Regions from separate parts of the Paenibacillus sp. JT22N15 genome, predicted to be linked through region 1. Evidence: riboswitches for the same ligand, from Rfam matches in the RefSeq annotation. Region 1 holds a riboswitch; each other region holds the start of a gene.
What was found. Region 1 has a riboswitch for cyclic di-AMP ahead of AC50X8_RS29220 (C40 family peptidase). Riboswitches for the same ligand answer to the same signal wherever they lie in the genome.
Positions count from the first base shown of each region.

Region 2: it holds a riboswitch for cyclic di-AMP, as region 1 does, so the genes downstream of both, kdpF (K(+)-transporting ATPase subunit F) here and AC50X8_RS29220 (C40 family peptidase) in region 1, are expected to answer to the same signal.
Region 3: it holds a riboswitch for cyclic di-AMP, as region 1 does, so the genes downstream of both, AC50X8_RS28425 (resuscitation-promoting factor) here and AC50X8_RS29220 (C40 family peptidase) in region 1, are expected to answer to the same signal.

Region 1 covers NZ_JBXENV010000020.1:76,500-80,737, forward strand. Annotated here, with positions in the region: gene AC50X8_RS29210 (M1 family metallopeptidase) at 1-690, shown strand, start outside; gene AC50X8_RS29215 (hypothetical protein) at 706-1,521, shown strand; cyclic di-AMP (ydaO/yuaA leader) riboswitch at 1,951-2,122, shown strand; gene AC50X8_RS29220 (C40 family peptidase) at 2,124-2,594, shown strand; gene AC50X8_RS29225 (FAD-binding domain-containing protein) at 2,682-3,773, shown strand; gene AC50X8_RS29230 (GNAT family N-acetyltransferase) at 3,773-4,238, shown strand, end outside.
Region 2 covers NZ_JBXENV010000009.1:261,945-266,182, reverse strand. Annotated here, with positions in the region: gene AC50X8_RS19455 (response regulator) at 1-875, opposite strand, end outside; cyclic di-AMP (ydaO/yuaA leader) riboswitch at 1,450-1,650, shown strand; cyclic di-AMP (ydaO/yuaA leader) riboswitch at 1,759-1,948, shown strand; gene kdpF (K(+)-transporting ATPase subunit F) at 2,204-2,281, shown strand; gene kdpA (potassium-transporting ATPase subunit KdpA) at 2,322-4,001, shown strand; gene kdpB (potassium-transporting ATPase subunit KdpB) at 4,024-4,238, shown strand, end outside.
Region 3 covers NZ_JBXENV010000019.1:10,396-14,633, forward strand. Annotated here, with positions in the region: gene AC50X8_RS28415 (HD domain-containing protein) at 1-339, shown strand, start outside; gene AC50X8_RS28420 (TatD family hydrolase) at 456-1,229, shown strand; cyclic di-AMP (ydaO/yuaA leader) riboswitch at 1,414-1,621, shown strand; gene AC50X8_RS28425 (resuscitation-promoting factor) at 1,867-3,012, shown strand; gene rnmV (ribonuclease M5) at 3,345-3,893, shown strand; gene rsmA (16S rRNA (adenine(1518)-N(6)/adenine(1519)-N(6))-dimethyltransferase RsmA) at 3,903-4,238, shown strand, end outside.

The DNA.
Region 1 (4,238 bases):
GTGATGGAGAACGCCTATGGCGTTGAGCCTAACTTGGCTATGGAAGCCAGCTATATTACGGCCCCTGCCCCGCTGAAGCAGCCTTCATGGGCTTATCACAACAGCGATGAGTACGCGGAAAATGTATACATGCGCGCCAAGCTTGTGCTGGTCGGCATTGAGAAGCAGGTTGGAGCAAAGACGATGTCAAAAATTATGCGCACATATTTTCAAAAATACAAATTCAAGCATCCAACCACGTCTGATTTCCAGCGTGTCGTTGAGCAGATTACGAAGGAAAAATGGCAGGACTATTTCCACCAGTATGTATACGGCAGCCTGATGGCGGATTTTTCAGTAGAGGCTATTCGAGTGAATGAAGTGGAGCAGGATGGCCAAACGGAGTACGAGTCTACCGTGCTGATTAAGCGCAATGGCGGGCAAAATGGGCCAATCCCGCTCGTATTCTCCTTTACCGATGGCGAAAAGATTTCGAAAACATGGGATGCCGCCGAGTCGCATATCCAGTACAAGGTTGTGCACGCTGCTCCGCTCGCCTGGGTGGCGGTTGACCCGAAAAACAGCAATGTGCTGGACAACAAGCATATTAACAATTTTATGCGCGCAGAAGTGCCCGAGCAGTCGCGCATTCGATGGAGCCTCGGCCTGACGAAGCTCATCGAAGGCTTGCTCGGATCCGTAGGCTGGTAGAGAGGAGGTTGAAAAATGAAGCAGCATATGAAGCAAGGCTGGCGGCTCGCTATCCGCCATTTCTATATCGTCATTCTGTTATTCCTTTACCAGCTATTATGGGGACTTTTCCTTTACCGTTTTGTTGATATGACTGTACTGCCGCTGCTGCGGCGCTTTCCGCTCCAGCATCCGTCTGACTCGGCCGTGTCGCTGTTCTTCAGCGAGGCCCAGTTTCAATTGACGAAGACGGATTTGATCAATCCTTATTTGTGGCTTCTGGGCGGCTTGTTCGCTGCCCGCATGCTGCTGACGCCGCTGTTCAATGCGGGGCTGCTCTACTCGCTGCATCATATGGGCGAAACAGGTGAAACACAGTTTCTTCAAGGCATTCGCAAAGCTTGGAAGCCCGTGACGCTGCTCTATTGGCTGCGCACGCTGCTTATTTTCGCACCCGGCTGGTTCCTGCTGCCTCGCGCCTTCAAGCTGCTTATGGAGGGCCATTCGCTGGGCGAGCTGCTGCAAGGCACGCTGCCGGGCTTTGGCGGCTGGCTGCTATGGAGCTTCCTCGTTCACCTGCTGCTGCTCGCTATGCAGTTCGGCGCCGCCTCCGGCACGGGCTCCTTGCGCTGGCTCAGCCATGCGCTCCGAAATCTTTTCCCTTATGCCGGCCTCTCTCTGCTGATGTGGCTGCTGGCTGTTGCCGCTTCGCTCGCTGTGTCTGGGCTTTCCTATGCTTGGGCAGGCATGCTGGCACTCATCATGCATCAAGCCTATCATCTGCTGCGCACCTTGTTAAAAGTATGGACGCTCGCTGCCCAATACGATTGCCTGCAATCAAAGCAGAGCTGAGACCCTTAGAAAAATGAGGGCAACCCCACCTAATTCTCATTTAGTATTCTCATTTTTCTAAAGCCCTTCTCATAAAAAAACCGATTGCGGCCAAAAGGCCGAAATCGGTTTTTTGCCGTTATCCTGCACCTGCAGGTAAAGCCTCCATTTACTTCCCAGCCTATATGGCGACCTAGCTCAAACTCTCTAAATCTTCATTTTACGCTATAATTCTTGCCTATTCACACGATTCATAGCATATTAGCTGCCTATTTCTCATATAAACTGACAAAATGTTTTTTTGCCCAAGAACGGCGATAGATCGAACATTTATTAGGCAAGAAACTTGTTTTAACGCAAAATTGAGCCAAAAGGTTACATGAGAATTATTAGAAATTCATTCATATAGAAGGAAATCACATGAAAAAAACGAATTATTAGCGCAGAGCAAAATTAAACCAGCCTAATTTTTTATACCGCAAAGGTATAGAAATACGGGGGAACCACTTTGGGTGAATTGATTTCGATGCTTGGACGGCTTGATTCAAGTGTCTTGGAAATCATAGGGAACCTTCACAACCGAACCCCACAGCTAACCTCGTCGGCACCGGAAGGAGTTTCAAATTTTGAAGAAGGTTACTGCACTACTCGTTGGTCTTGTATTAATGCTTGCTTTCCAAGCAGGCAGCGTGTTCGCGAGTTCGAAGATGGATGGTGTTATCGCTGATCTGATCGGCACACCGTACCAAAGCGGCGGAACGACTACGAAAGGCTTCGACTGCTCCGGTTTTACGAAGTATGTTTTCGACAAAATGGGCATCGATCTTTCCCGTACTTCCCAAGCCCAATCGAACGATGGCAGTGAAGTGAAGAAGAGTGACCTGATCGCTGGCGATCTCGTATTCTTCAACACGAGCGGCAAAGGCATCTCCCACGTTGGTATTTACGTAGGCGATGGAAAGTTTGCACATGCTTCCTCGAGCAGAGGCGTTATTATTAGCAAACTTAGCGAGTCTTATTATGCTGATCGTTACGTATCAGCTACACGCGTTATGAGCCAAGACGCTTACGACAAGTACGCAAGCGAGCAATAGAGCCAGGCCACGCTTTTTTCGCTTACATAACGAAAAGCTGCTGTCTCAATCAGCAAAGCCGCAGTTGTTTGTCTTCGGACAAATAGCTTGCGGCTTTGCTGTTTTCTGGCAACGCCTTATGCAAGGGCACGCGACCACGGTATGCAGCAGGTTGTACGCGCAGCGGGACGCCGCTGGATGACGCTCGACGATGCGCCGCTGGCCGATTTGGAGGAGCTCCATACGTTTTCTCGGCGCAGTGAGCCTTACAAGGTATTTACGCCGTTTTACCGCATGTGGCAAGCCTTTATGCAGAGCCACTATTCCCCTGCGGGCGAGACAACACTGCAGCAGCTTAATACGCTGAAAAATATAGATGCCAGCATGGCAGAGCGCTTCAGTCTTCCGCGGGAGCATCTGGCTGCGGCAGCCTTTCAGCAGATAGATGACTCAGCCGGGCGCGGCCAATCCCACGCGAGCCATGCAGCCGAGGTGCTGGAGCAATTTCTAAATCAACGCCTGTCTGGCTATGAAGGCGGCCGCGACCAGTTTGCGGACGACCAGACGAGCCATTTGGCGCGTTATTTGAATACGGGAGCGCTGTCAGCACGGCAAGCCTACGAAGCGGCGCAGCAGCAGTTTGGAGCCGAGGCGTGGATTAGACAGCTGGCATGGCGGGATTTTTTTCTATATCAAGGAAAATACAATGAGGACTTCTACCGCTATGAGCAGAAGTTTGATTTATCTTCGCTGAGCGATCAGCATTTCGAGGCATGGAGCGAAGGAAAAACGGGCATTCCTGTTATTGACGCCGCTATGAAGCAGCTAAATGAAACGGGGGAAATGCCGAATCGGCTGCGGATGGTTACCGCCATGTTTTTGACGAAAAATCTGTTATGCCCATTTACGTTGGGCGAGCAGTATTTCCGCCGCCAGCTCGCCGATTATGATCATACACTGAACCGAGGCGGCTGGCTTTGGAGCTCGTCACTCGGCTACGACGCCGCGCCATATTTTCGCATTATGAATCCGGCTACGCAGTCCGCAACACATGATCCGGGCGGCACTTACATTAGACGCTGGCTGCCGGAGCTTGCCCATCTGCCTGATAAGCGAATCCACCTGCCGCAGCCGCATGCCATCGTTGATTTGAAAGCTTCACGCGCCCGCGCGATTGAGGTTTATAAGGAGATTGTATAATGATGACAAAAGCAAATGCTGCACCTGCTGGCGCCCAGCCGCCATTTGGCTGGAAGGTTGCCGCAATGGATGCATCCCATGCCCGCCAGCTGTGCGATTGGCGGTATGAGCCGCCTTACGGCATCTATCAATGGCCCGCATGGGAGGTTATGGAGCAAGCCCAAATGGAGTTCGGTGATCCCGAGCTGCGCCAGAGGCAATATGCGGCTATTTTAGACAACCGCGGGGAGCTCGCTGGTTTTGCACAGTTTTTCCCGCTGGGGGATGAAGTGCTGCGGCTTGGATTGGGTCTTCACCCACAGCTTTGCAGCAGGGGCTCAGGCACCGCCTTTGTTGCGCTGCTGGTAGAGGAGGCTCGCCGCCGCGCTCCAAACAGCGAGCTGGATTTGGAGGTGCTGACCTGGAATGCACGCGCTATTCGCGTATACGAGAAGGCAGGCTTCCGCATTACCGACACGTATATCC
Region 2 (4,238 bases), on a different contig from region 1:
TGCGCGACATCCGCCAGCGTTGAGCTGACCCCAATCGTCACGGGAAAACGCAAGTATTTCTGAATATTTTGCAGCATTTCAGCAAGCCCGCCCAGCGTCCGCTCCATCAGCTCTTGCGCGCTTCCTCCCCGTCCAACTGCGAGCAGCGCCACCCGATCCTGATGCAGAAAAACTTTGCCCAGCCCGAGTCTGCCCCACACCTCTTCCGCCACATTGCGCAGGGCAAACAGCTTGAGGTCGAGATCGCTGGAGGCCGCAAGCGAGCTTTCCGCTGCGCGGAGCGGCAATCCGGGAAGCGCTTCCAATACATGCGTGTGCAGCACGGACACAATGTACGCCTCTCCCGCTAAATCCAGCTCATATTTCTCTAGCTTCTCCTCAATATGCCGCAGCGGAAGCTTGCGGGTGAGCAGCGACGACAGGAATAGCTCCTTTACGACCGGCAGGCTCGTACGGTAATGCTCCTGCAAAAGCTGCATATTTTCCCGCTTCTCGCGCTCATCGTCCAGCCGCTCCTTCACCTTGTCCATCACCTCAAGCAGCTGCTGCGCGGAAAATGGCTTTAAAATATACTCATCCACCTGCAAGCCGATCGCCTGCTTCGCATATTCAAATTCATCATAGCCGGAAAAAATAACGATGCGCGTCAGCGGATACGTCTTCCTCGTCCATTCCGCCAGCTCCAAGCCGTTCATATACGGCATGCTAATATCCGTCGCTACGATGTCCGGTTCCAGACGCTCAATCAGCTCCATCGCTTCCCTGCCGTTCGCCGCCGTATCTACAATTTCAAAGCCATGGCGCTCCCATGCAATTTCGTGCAGCAGCCCGCTGCGCGTCTCTTCTTCATCATCTACCAGCAGCACTTTATACATCGTTCATCCCCCCGCTATTTAAATACGCGGCCGAGCAGCCGCAAACACCTGATTCTGTCAGCATGCTATTTATCATATTCGTTTCCTTGTTTTCTGGAAAGAGGGGGTGCTTTGAGTAAACAAGCGTAAACGGCTGAAGCCGTCCTTTGGCGGCAAAGCTACCGTTTCGCGATGAAATATAGAGAAAGGAAGAAAAAAATCATATGCTTTCCTATATTTTAAAGAAATCGCGAGATAAATCGACCTTGCTAAAGATAAATCTCGTTGTAAGCGTTTAAAATCAAGCTAATCTGCTGCATTCGCTCTCTTTTGCGGCGTAAGCTTCCTTTACAGCAATCGCGGCGGGGGAGTATGATTCATAGCATGCATGAACCTTTTTTTGAAATATAAGCATTTATAAGTTTTGCACTTATAAATAGGCTTATATTTCTCGGACTGAAACGCGCTGCGCCGCCAAAGGAAGGCGATAGCCGTTTCACCTTGAAATATAGGAAAGTATATGTTTTCGTTATCCTTTCTCTATATTTCTAAGGGCAAAGCTCTTCGCTCGTCCCAGAAGGACGACGTAGTCGTTTTTGCTTGATCGCTGAGTCTTCGCATATTAGGCGAAGAGCGGGGGAACCAAACGCACTGCAGCCATCCGATGTGAGAGTCGGAAGCTGGCAGCGCAGGGGTGAATCGTTTGCAGGAGTGTCATGAAACTCCAGGCAAATGTAGGGCGACTCTCACCGCCCGAATCCGACAGCTAACCTCGTAAGCGCAGGTGTAGAGAGGAATGGTGAACGATTGTGACCTTGTAAATCAGGCCACAGAGCGTCATACGCCTCTGTGGTTTTTTGTTGTCTTTTTTTCGAAAATAGCACTCGCAACATCGGCAGGCATTTTGTTTCAAACGCTGAGTTCTGCACTGCCGCAGAAACGGGGGAACCATCGACGGCTCTCTGTCGTTGTCCAATGGACGATGGCAGGGAGCGTCACGGGGTGAATCGCAAGGGCACGATAAGTGCCAAGCGTAGGGCGTCTCTCGCGCCCGAATCCGACAGCTAACCTCGCAAGCGTCAACGGGAGAGGCCACACTTACACTTATCGCAGGCGAATCAGGGGCGTATGATGCCCGGATGAAGGAAGCTGCGGGTGAAGAGTCCTCTTTGCCCAAGGCTTCTTTTTTGTTGCCTTTTTTTCCAAAATGACTAGGGATAAAACGAAATAAGGAGCGATGCAGCTATGCTGGATATCGGAATGGCTTTGACCTTAATCGCAGCTTTCGGGCTGATTGCCGGATTTATACGCTGGTGCGATCGGTCCATTAGCGAAACGGAGGAACGGGGATGATTGTCATATTGCTCGTTACAGGAGCTTTGCTGGTGTATCTCGTCTACGCCTTGCTCCATCCGGAAAAATTTTAGCTCATAACATTTCATCATTTATAGCAAGGGAGGAACAGCTGTGGACGTCTTGCAAATGGCGGTAGTCGTCGGCATGATCATGCTGATCGCAAAGCCACTTGGGCATTATTTATATTCCGTGTTTTCAAACGTTCCGAACCGTACCGACAAGCTGTTCGGACGAATCGAAGCGATCATTTATGCAGTAATCGGGCTCAAAAATCGCCAAGGCATGAGCTGGAAAAGATATGCGCTCAGCTTTATTACACTCAATTTCGTGCTCGTAGCTGTCAGCTATGTACTGCTGAGGGTGCAAAGCGGTCTGCCGCTTAACCCGAATGGAATCGGCGGCATGGAGCCGACACTCGTCCTAAATACGGTCATCAGCTTTATGACCAATACGAATCTCCAGCATTACAGCGGCGAATCAGGGCTGACGTATTTTGCGCAAATGGCCGTCATTACGATGATGATGTTTACGTCCGCCGCTACCGGCTTTTCCGTTGCTGTCGCCTTCGTGCGCGGCATTACGAGCAAAGGCGGAACGCTCGGCAACTTTTTCGAGGATTTCGTCAAAGCACATACGCGGATTTTCTTCCCGCTCGCTATTATCATTACGCTGCTGCTTGTGGCGCTGCAAGTGCCGCAAACGCTTAGCCCTACCTTGACCGTTACGACACTCGAGGGCGCGGTTCAGCATATCGCCATCGGGCCAGTCGCCTCGCTGGAGTCGATTAAGCATCTTGGCACGAATGGCGGCGGTTTTTTCGGAGTCAACTCCGCCCATCCGTTCGAAAATCCCAACCCGCTGACGAATGTCATTGAGATTTTGTCCATGTGGGCACTGCCTGCCGCGCTGCCCTTCATGTATGGCCGGTTTGCGAAAAGCAGCAAGCAGGGCTGGGTTATTTTTTCGGCGATGATGGCGCTGTTTCTGATCTTTCTTACGATTTCCTATACGGCTGAAAAAAGCGGCAACCCGCTGATCGCCACACTCGGCATCGACGCTTCGCAAGGCAGCATGGAGGGCAAGGAGGTTCGCTTCGGCATCGCCCAGTCCGCGCTGTTCACGACGGTGACGACGGCGGCCACGACCGGCTCGGTCAATTCGATGCACGATACGCTCACTCCGCTTGGCGGGCTCGTTCCCCTTGCCCAAATGATGCTGAACGTCGTCTTCGGCGGCAAAGGCGTCGGGCTCGTCAATATGCTGATGTATGCGATGCTGACGGTGTTCATCTGCGGGCTGATGGTCGGACGGACACCAGAATTTCTCGGACGAAAAATAGAGCCGCGCGAAATGAAGCTCATTGCCATTGCCATTCTCGTGCATCCGTTTATTATTCTCGCGCCAACGGCAGCGGCTTTTCTAACCGACCTGGGGCAAGGCGCTATATCCAATTCGGGCTTTCATGGCATTACGCAGGTGCTTTATGAATATACGTCCTCGGCCGCCAACAACGGCTCCGGGTTTGAGGGGCTGGCCGACAATACGCCGTTCTGGAATATAACGACCGGGCTCGTGATGTTTTTCGGCCGATATATGTCGATGATTGCGCTGCTTGCTGTAGCCGGATCACTCAGCCGCAAGCAGTGGGTGCCGGAGACGATTGGCACGTTCCGAACGGACAATTCGCTGTTTGCCGTTATGCTGATGGGCGTCGTTATTTTGATCGGCGCGCTCACGTTTCTGCCCGTCATTGTCACAGGGCCAATTGCCGAGTTTTTAACGATCCGTTAAAGGGAAATGAGGGGTAAGCGTTATGAATGACCAACGTGCTAAAAAACTGTTCACCGGACCGCTCGTGACCGAGGCGCTAAAGATGAGCCTCCTCAAGCTGAATCCGGTCCATATGATGAAAAATCCAGTCATGTTCGTTGTCGAGATTGGAACGCTGATCGTTCTGCTCATGACCCTATTTCCAGGGTACTTCGACTCGCAGGATCGCATCGGCTTCAACTTGACTGTTTTTATTAT
Region 3 (4,238 bases), on a different contig from region 1:
ATGTTGGATAAACCGGATATTGGCCTCTTTAATGAAGTAAGACAACAATTTGCAGCGATCGGGTTGAACCCGGATTACCATATGGAAATTGATTTTCCATTTGATCAACCGTATGATGTGTATCAGCCTGATACGAAAAAAGGCGGAAAAGAAGAAAAGACGCCGATTTTGTTAATGGATAGCTACGAGGCTGTCAGTGAAATTTCCACGAAATCTGACATCATTCGTTCCATTACTGGACTTCATCAGGGCCAGTCCCATTTGTATTATCCGGAAGAGAAGCTGCGCGCTGCCGCTGATCAATTAAGCGATAAAGTACGAATGTTATTTAAAATATAGGAAAGTATATGATTTTGCCATACTTTCTCTATATTTCTCGGACTGAAACGCGCCGCCAAAGGACGGCTTTCGACCGTTTCACCATAGACTATAATATAGAAGGAGCTTGCTCAATTATGATTTCTTTATTCGACACACACACCCATTTGGACTCCCCGCATTTTGACGAAGACCGCGAAGCTGTTATCGAAAGAGCGCGTGCGGCAGGGGTGGATTTAATGGTTAATATTGGATTCAATCGGGAAACGATTCCAACAACACTTGCGCTGGCAGAAAAATATGATTTTATATATGCAGCAGTTGGCTGGCACCCCGTTGACAGCATCGATATGCTGCCGGAGGATCTGGGATGGATTGAAGAGCTTTGCTCTCATCCTAAAGTGGTAGCCATTGGCGAAATCGGACTGGATTACCATTGGGATACGTCCCCAAAAGACGTCCAGCATCGCGTATTTCGCGAGCAAATTCGCTTAGCCAAGAAGTTGAAAAAACCAATTATTATTCATAATCGCGATGCCCATGAGGATATTGTCAAGCTGCTGAAGGAGGAAAATGCTTCTGAGGTTGGCGGCATTATGCATTGCTTTTCCGGCAGTCCAGAAACGGCTCAAAAATGCCTCGATATGAACTTCTATATATCGTTCGGGGGACCGCTTACATTCAAAAATGCAAGGGTGCCAAAAGAGGTGCTTGCGATGGTTCCGAGTGACCGAATTTTGATCGAAACGGATGCCCCATATTTGACCCCTCATCCATTCCGAGGGAAACGAAATGAGACGTCTTATGTGTCGCTCGTTGCGGAAGCCGCAGCAGAAATATTAGGAAAATCGGTGGCCGAAATCGCCAATTTAACGACCGAAAACGGTAAAAAATGTTTCGGAATTGTGTAAAAACGGCTATAAAAACGAGAATAAGTGACCTTTACGGCGATAAAACTAATTTTTCATGCTGAAATAGACTCTCTTTTCCGTAAATATCCTAAAATTTCGCTTAAATCGGTTTTTATCTGATCTTTACAATTAGGCTCCGATGAAGGTATGATTCATTTCAGAGCTTTAAATTTTTGTATTGGATTTCCAGTTTGCGCTTAATCTTCGAACTTTGGAGAGCGGGGGAACCATGCACGATGCTGTGAGGAATTTGCGGATCACATTGCACGCGCACCTGAATTTCTTCTAGGGGTGAATTTGGCGGGGATTGCCATGAGCATTCTTCCGACGATAGGGCAGCTCTCTTGCCCGAACCCGACAGCTAACCTCGTAAGCGTTTATAGAGAGTGATCAACCTCGTGCATCCACCATTCCTGAATAGTCTATTTTGACGTTCCCGGGAAGCCACGAAACAGATCCTCTGTCGACGGGCTTTCTTTTTATTTTTGAATATTGGGTAAACCGTCGTCATAGGGTAAATCTAGGAGGTTGCAGAGGAAATATACTGGAGCGTGCTAGAAGCACGCCAATATACTATAGTCGCGTCAATGGTATCATGCGTAATTCGACGGCGGGGCTATGAAGGAGGACCGATGAAGTGGGCATTATTCAAGCAAGTGAGACCCATGGGAAACGATCATCCAGCATGTCTTTCGCATTGCGATGGAAGCGTGAAAACTTGCGTTTGATTCTTTTGAGTACTACGATCTCAATCGCTATGACTTTCATGTTTTTGGTGTTGTTGTACGGATCGGCTGACAAAAGCGTATCCGTAGTAGTGAATGGACAAGAAACCGTTGTTTCAACGAAACAATGGGTCCTGCAACGCCTACTGGATGAACAAGCTATTACAATTGGCCCGCATGACGAGGTATCTGTACCTCTGAATACGGCAGTAAAGGATGGGGACCGCTTTGAAATTAAGCATGCGGTACCGCTACTTGTAAAAGCTGATGGCAAAACATCAACGGTGTACACGACAGAGAAAACCGTGCAGGCAGCGATAAAGAAATTAAATATTCCTGTTGAAGATGATGATAAAGTATTACCTTCGCTTGGCTCGGGCGTCAGCGCGGATATGACCGTAACAGTCATTCGCGTCGATACGAAGCTAGGCAAGTCGTCCAGCACAACACCGTTCACCATTGTGAAGAAGGAAGATCCGAACCTGGAAGTAGGCAAGGAGAAGGTTGTGCAGACGGGCAAAGAAGGCGTCGTAACGATCAAAATTGAGAAGCAGTTTGAAGATGGCGTACTTGTCTCCAAGAAAGTGGTAGACAAGGTAGTCGAAACGGTTGCGGTCAATCAGGTCGTTGCAGTCGGTACGAAAAAGCCGGAGCCTAAAGTTACTGTGCTGTCGACAGCGACAACCAGCAACAATGTAACGGTAGACGGCACAACGCTCACATCCAAAAAAGTGCTCAGCAACGTCACATTGACGGCCTATTCAGCTGGCTTAGCATCAACGGGCAAGAGCGAAGGGCACCCGGACTACGGAATTACGGCCTCTGGCGCTAAAGTATCGGAAGGACGGACAATTGCCGTTGACCCGGATATCATTCCACTCGGTTGGTGGGTGTATATCGAGGGCATTGGTTTCCGCCGTGCTGAAGATACCGGAAGTGCGATCAAGGGCAATAAGATCGATGTTTATTTTGACAGTGAGAAGCAAGCTAATAAATTTGGTAAGAAAAAAGGATTTACCGTTTATGTGATTGGTCCTAACAAGCCATCGCTTAGCTAATTAGTGGCAGTTCTTTATGGATTGTGCTCTAGTTTATCGCAATCATAAGCTAAATATGACAGGATGCGGAAGAGGCCTTGCCTCTTCTTTTTGTTTGCGTCAGATTCGCTTGAATGGCCAATTGGGGTTATAATAAAACAGACGTGAATGAGCGGGTTGTTGTTGCAGCAATCGCCCATTTTTTCTGAAATATAAGATTGATAAGTTTCACGTTTATAATCAGCTTATATTTCACCGCGAAACGGCAGCTTTGCCGCCAAAGGACGGCGACAGCCGTTTACGCTTGAACGAATATCCAAGATAAGTTTCCCTTTGTGAAAGGATTGTTCGATGTGATCAAGGAAATGATTGTAGTAGAAGGCAAAGAGGATACGGTAGCGATTAAGCGGGCCGTTGAAGCCGATACGATTGAGACGAATGGATCGGCCATTGGCGAGGATGTGCTGCGGCGCATCGCGCTGGCACAGGAGCGCCGTGGCGTTATTATATTTACAGATCCGGATCATGCGGGAGAGCGTATTCGTAAAATTGTCGCTCAGCGCGTGCCGGGCTGCAAGCATGCTTTTTTACCGCAGGAGCTGGCCTCCTATAAAGGGGATATCGGCATTGAGAATGCGGCGCCTGATGCGATTAGGCAGGCGCTCTCGGAGCTGCGTACAGAAACGGCTGAGAGCGTCGGGGCCATTACATGGGACGATCTGATGGCAGCTGGCTTAATTGTGCATGAAGAAGCGGCAAAGCGGCGGCTGGTTATGGGCAAGCTGCTGGGGATCGGCTATGCGAACGGGAAGCAGTTCTACAAGCGCTGCACGAGCTTCTGCATTACGCGCGAAGAGTTTGAGAAGGCGCTGCAAGCCATGGAACAACAGGAACAGGGGTGACGAAGGCGTATGACGGAGCAACAAAGCTTAAATAAAGGCGCAGTTAAGGCCGCAGAGGTAGCTACGCCTAAACGAACAAAGGAAATTATTGCGAAGTACGGGTTCTCCTTTAAGAAGAGCTTGGGACAAAACTTTCTCATCGACCAAAATATTTTAAACAATATTGTCAGCGCAGCTGAGCTTGACGAGACAAAAGGCGCGCTTGAGATCGGCCCTGGTATCGGAGCATTGACGCAGCGCCTTGCTGCAGTTGCGGGAACGGTAACGGCTGTTGAAATCGACAATCGGCTCATTCCGATTTTGCATGATATTTTCGAAGGCGAAGCGAATGTGGGCATTGTGCAC